DNA from 2 places in the Staphylococcus sp. SUC_1.2 genome. Region 2 is predicted to be linked to the other one. Evidence: riboswitches for the same ligand, from Rfam matches in the RefSeq annotation. Region 2 holds a riboswitch; the other holds the start of a gene.

The links. Region 2 has a riboswitch for thiamine pyrophosphate ahead of tenA (thiaminase II). Riboswitches for the same ligand answer to the same signal wherever they lie in the genome.
Region 1: linked by a shared signal. The riboswitch ahead of NR218_RS06630 (ECF transporter S component) and the one ahead of tenA (thiaminase II) in region 2 are both predicted to bind thiamine pyrophosphate.

Annotation. Positions count from the first base shown of each region.
Region 1 covers NZ_JANJPM010000015.1:15,502-18,721, reverse strand. Annotated here, with positions in the region: gene NR218_RS06635 (ABC transporter ATP-binding protein) at 1-955, opposite strand, end outside; gene NR218_RS06630 (ECF transporter S component) at 968-1,543, opposite strand; TPP riboswitch at 1,636-1,737, opposite strand; gene graF (glycopeptide resistance-associated protein GraF) at 2,002-2,121, opposite strand; gene auxA (lipoteichoic acid stability factor AuxA) at 2,274-3,220, shown strand, end outside.
Region 2 covers NZ_JANJPM010000012.1:11,754-14,973, reverse strand. Annotated here, with positions in the region: gene NR218_RS05645 (single-stranded DNA-binding protein) at 58-453, shown strand; gene NR218_RS05640 (transglycosylase family protein) at 857-1,603, shown strand; TPP riboswitch at 1,816-1,918, shown strand; gene tenA (thiaminase II) at 1,995-2,684, shown strand; gene thiD (bifunctional hydroxymethylpyrimidine kinase/phosphomethylpyrimidine kinase) at 2,677-3,220, shown strand, end outside.

The DNA.
Region 1 (3,220 bases), on a different contig from region 2:
TAATTTTCTTCAGTAATCGCTTCTCATAAAACATTGTACCGTTGTATTTCACTAATTGCATCATAGATTCGAGTAAAGTAGTTTTACCAGCTCCATTTTTTCCAGTAATTGTAATCCATTCTCCAGGATGAATATTTAGTTCTGAAACTTCAAATAGTGTATTTTTACTACGAATTATTTGTCCGTTTTGAAATTTAAAAAGTGTATTGGAATATTGGGGAGTTAAATCTTTTCGAATAGGTGCATAATCCCAAGCATGAGGATGCCATACGCCAAATTCAGTGAGTAACGATTCACAATGTTTGAGTATGTATTCAGGTGTATTATCAGCTATAATTTCTCCATCATAGTTCATTAATATGACTCGATCTACATGATGCCAAATATGTTCCACTTTATGTTCTACAATTAATACCGTTTGATCAGTCCATAAGTGAATTAATCGTTGCCATAAGTCAGCAGTTGCTTGTACATCTAACATAGCTGTAGGTTCATCTAAAAAGAGTGTATCAGCTTTCTGTAAAATCGTTTCAACGATAGCAAGCTTTTGTTTCATACCACCACTTAAATTATTTACGAAAGTTGAATTATCCACATCTAAATCTACAGACGCAAGTGCTTTTTTAATTTGTTCATCCATGTCTTCTCTTGGCACTTTTTGATTTTCTAAGACGAAAGCTAATTCTTCGTAAACTTTTGGCATACAAAATTGTGTATCTGGGTCTTGAAAAATAACCCCCGAATTAGGATCAATGTCTAGTTCATCATATTTCATCGGTAATTCTATAAGATTAGGAACAATGCCACTAAGGACATTAAGCAATGTGCTTTTACCAGATCCTGAAGGACCTAGTAAAAGCACTTTTTCTTTATCTTTAATTTCTATATTTAGATTATCGAAAATTTTTCGATCACCATTTGGATATTTTAGACGTAAATTTTTGACTTTTAACACAATCATTTCCCCTTATAAGTTGTCGTAATCTTTTTGAGAGGCAGGACGGAATAATTTAGTTACTCCAGTTTGATCTAAGGCTTTTACAATTAAATAAGAGAGTATACCAGACAGTACAATACCACTAATAGCACGGAAAATGATGAAAAGTAGTAAGTTCCAACCCGCAACTTCGTTTAGATAGCCGTAAAAATAATCTACAGGGAAAGATACTAATGCTGTTACTAAACCAGCTAACATTGCTACCATTAAAGAACGTGATTTGTATTTAAAGATAGCAAACACAACTTCACATGCTAGACCTTGTAAAATGGCATATACTATAGTAGGAATATCAAATTTCCCCATAACAATAGTTTCACCTGCACCAGCAGCAAATTCAGCAATTAATGCAATACCTGGTTTAGGAATAATTAAGTAAGCCACAATAGCAGCCATAAACCAAATACCGTATGTAAGTTGCTCTAGATGTATACCAGCTACTTGAGCTAAATTATATGGCAACCACCATAAGTTATAAATGATTGCAAAAATAACAGCAATCAGCACCGTAACTAGAATTTCTGAAAGTTTTAAACCTTTAGACATAAAATAGTTCCTCCTAAAAAAACGCACAACCCTTCGTAGAAAAGTTGTGCGTAAATTTAAATAAAAATGCTATTGATTATTAAAAACATGATTTATTTAAGTTAACACTTTCCTACGCTAGTTTTTAACTAGATCAGGTTCAAAGGGTTTGAGGTTAAGCCTCATCTCAGTGCTATACACCCCTAGTGCATTTATATTTTATTTATTTTAAATGTATGACTTTTAATAGTAGATGTCAAGATGCTTTTAATCTATATTTAATTAAAAATAAATTATAATTAAACAGTTTACATATTTAACAATTAAAATGTAATTAGTTCTAAAAATAATGAAAGAAAGTAGGATAGATTTATTTCCAACTCAGCCATCGATAGCCAATATATTAAAAATACCTGAGACAGCTTGTATGTCTCAGGCTTATTCATTAAATATTCTTAATGATGACATAAATAAGAAAATTAGTCTAATGTATTTTGAACATCTTGTTTAGTTTGTTCAATATCATCAGTTTTTTCTTCTTTTTGTTCTTTTAATTTTTCTTCATATTCTTTTGCTTTTTTTGCATCTTCATGTGTCATAGGACAACTCTCCTTTTTCATAGATTACTTTACAAAATTAATATACCCAATTAATAAAAGAATAAACTTCATCTCAGTCTAGAGAAGTATTTTATTTTTTATTAAAGACAAGAATAGAAAGTTCATATATAATTAATTTTGAGGTGAACTGTATGTCTTTTCTTAAGAAACACGCCGAGATTATCTATAGTTACTTGATCGGTATCGTTTCACTCTTCACAGGTCTCATTATCTTAATCAATTTGCCTTTAATCCATAAACTAAAAGATAAAGATAAAATTGATTTAAAAATACATAATATATGGGACTTTCTTAATGCATTTTTTAGTGAAATAATTAGAGTGATGAGTAGATTCATAGGCAACTTTCCAGTTGTAAGTGCAGTCATAATTATTCTATTTGGTATTCTAGTCATATTGATTGGATATACGTTATTTAGAACAACCAAATACGATTACGACATCTCAATTTTCTTTTTAGTTATTGGTATTTTATACTTCCTCATTACAATTACATTGATGACTCAAGTATATGGTTTTTGGGCAATTATATTCATTATTCCATTTGTGATTCATACAGGATATATTGTTTATAAAGATGAATTGTATCAAGAAAATAGAAAAGTTCATTATTTATGGATTATTATTTCATATGGAATAAGTTACTTGATTACTCAACTGTCATTGTATGGCAAAATCGATGCAAATGAGATTGAGCCTATTGATATTTTAAGTGTAAATACATTCTTCATCATTATGTGGTTATTAGCTCAAGCGGCAATTTGGAATTTCTTATTCTTACGCCGTGCGTTACCTTTAACAAAAGAAGAATTAGGGGAAGAAGAGCCTGAATTATCAAGAACTCAAAAAGGAAACGTTTCGACTCAATCAAAAGTTCATTTTAAACAACTTCAAGATAAAACATCAGAATATGCACGTAAGACAAGAAGAAGTGTAGATTTAGATAAAATTAGATCTAAACGCGATAAATTTAAAAGTAAATTTAAAAATATCGTAGATATAGAAGAAGATGATATTCCTAAGTGGATGAGACGTCCTAAATGGATTAAACCAGCATATGTGGAAATTTTCTGTGGTTT
Region 2 (3,220 bases):
TAGCTTTTTGACGTTATATTCAATTCTATTTAATATAACGATATAAGGAGGTGACACATGTTAAATAAGATAGTAATCGTTGGTCGTATGACTAAAGATGCAAAAATTTATGATAATGAGGAGGTGAAAATCGCAACGTTTAGTGTGGCTACTGAACGCAATTATAAAGATGAAAATGATGAAATAGCGTGTGATTATATATTTTGTAAAGCATTTGGTAAGATGGCTAGCAACATTGAAAAATATACTTCTCAAGGATCTTTAGTAGGTATTACTGGCCAAATGCGTTCTCGTAAATATGAAAAGGAAAAACAAACTCACTTTGTCACAGAATTATATGTTGAAACAATTAAATTTATGTCCCCTAAATTAAATAATGAAAAACTCTCAGATAGCTCACTAAATACAGACACTTATTCATTTGATAATCTCGAATTAATGAATATAAAATAAAACTCTCTATTTTTAATACTCCAAACCTTTCCAATTAATATAAAATAAGTCTTTCAATTATACTCAAATATACTCAAGAGGTCGGTATAAATATTCCGACCTCTTTAACTATGTATAAGACATTAGATACAACTCATTCATTGAATGATAAAAAAGACAGTGTATTTTTCTGAAATATTACAAAGTAATTACAGTTGGTTCTTTTATTATATATCTAATAAACACTGCCATTAAAGTGTTTATAGTATATATATAAGAAAAATTATTTACAAATCTATGTAATTTTAATGTAAAATAAGTATATTTTTTTTATTTCACTGTAACCTGCTAAGCTTTTTTAGATGTTAGAGTAGTATCCGTAAAATATTTAAGAAAACAAATGACTTAGGAGGATTATACTATTATGAAAAAGACAATTATTGCATCTTCATTAGCAGTAGGCTTAGGATTAGTAGCAGGAAACGTAAGTCATGCTGATGCAAGTGAAAATCAAATTAATAAAGAAAAATTAGCTCAATTAGCGGAATCTAACGATCAATCATTAAATCAACATCCTATTCAAGAAGGAGCTTATAATTACCAATTTAATTTAAATGGTAAAACTTATCATTTTTGGTCAGATGGAACATATTTTAAATGGGAATATTATCCATCAAACGGTTCAACTGTAAATAGTGCTAATCAAAATGTAGCTTCAACTCAATCAGCACAAAATGTATCTTTCCAAAATAATAATTATAATCATATAAATCAATCAGCTTCAACTTCAAATGTAAGTCAACACTATGCAAATGAAGCTCAAACACAACAAGCACCAAAAACAACACAAACTAAACAAGCAACTCAAACACAACAAGCACCTGCTAATGCAACTACAAATCAACCTAAACAATCAACAAGTGGTTCATCTGTAAATGTAAATAGTCATTTACAACAAATCGCTCAACGCGAATCAGGTGGAGATATTCATGCCATCAACCCTTCTTCTGGTGCAGCAGGTAAATATCAATTCTTACAATCTACTTGGGATTCAGTAGCACCAGCACAATATAAAGGTGTATCACCAGCACAAGCACCTGAAAGTGTTCAAGATGCTGCGGCAGTAAAACTTTATAATACTGCAGGTCCATCTCAATGGGTTACAGCGTAAAACTTAATAAATAATTTACTAGTGCCTGAGACAATATGAGTTGTCTTAGGCATTTTTATATATATTGATAGTAATGACTGAATTTAGAAAGATTTCTGTACTATTCTTTATTTATTATATTTATAATAATAGTTGTATGAATTAAACTTATTTCAATGAATATCTTTTTTATTTGAATTATAACAATGGTTTTGTTATGGTTAAATTAAACTAAAGACTACTAGGGGAGCCATGGAACATGGCTGAGATGAAGCATTCAGACCCTTATAACCTGATTTGGTTAATGCCAACGTAGGAAAGTAGTAATACATATTCATTCATTCTATTTTTTTGAATATTGACTACATTTCTACGTTGAAATGTAGTTTTTTTATTTAAGGAGGAATAGTTAATGAGTTTTTCAGATGAATTAAAGCAAGCGTCAAAGCCAATTATTGAAGAGATTTATAATGATGGTTTTATTCAAGATTTATTAAAGGGAAAATTATCAAAACAAGCAGTACGCCAATACTTACGTGCTGATGCTTCTTATTTAAAAGAATTTACTAATTTATATGCTTTACTTATTCCTAAAGCACCTACTATGAAAGAAGTGAAATTCTTAGTAGAGCAAATTGAATTTATGTTAGACGGCGAAGTAGAAGCCCATGAAATTTTAGCGGACTATATTAATGAACCTTATGAAGAAATTGTAAAAGAAAAAGTGTGGCCACCTAGTGGAGATCATTACATTAAACATATGTATTATCATGCTTATACACACGAAAATGCTGCATACACTATAGCTGCAATGGCACCATGTCCTTACGTATATGAAGTGGTTGCTAAATGGGGATTAGAAGATTCAAATCTTAATAGAGATGCACTTACTGCTAAGTGGTTTGATTTTTATAGCACTGAAATGGCACCTTTAATTGAAGTATTTGACCGTTTGTTAAATGAACTTACAGAACATTGTACCGAACAGGAAAAAAGAGAAATTAAAGAAGCATTTTTACAAAGTACTGTACATGAACGTCACTTCTTTAATATGGCATACATTGATGAAGAATGGGATTTTGGAGGAGCAAATCATGAATAAACCTAAGATTGCGTTAACAATTGCTGGTACTGACCCTTCTGGTGGCGCAGGAGTTATGGCAGATTTAAAATCATTCCATGCTTGTGGCGTATATGGAATGGCTGCTATTACAAGTATTGTGGCTCAAAATACTAAAGGAGTTCAACATATCCATAATCTAGAAACTAGTTGGGTTAAAGAACAATTAGATAGCGTATTTGATGATGAATTACCTCACGCAATTAAGACTGGAATGATTGCTACACATGAAACGATGGAACTGATTCAAACGTATTTAAAAAATCATAGCAATATTCCCTATGTTATCGATCCAGTTATGCTAGCAAAAAGTGGTGATTCCTTAATGGATGATGAAACAAAAAAACATCTTCAGAAAACGCTCTTACCATTAGCGGATGTCGTTACTCCTAACATTCCAGAAGCTGAAGAAATTACTGGCTTGAAAATTGATACTGAAGATAATATTCGTAAAGCAGGTCATATATTTATAAATGAAATAGGAAGTAAAGGTGTAGTAATTAAAGGCGGTCATTCTG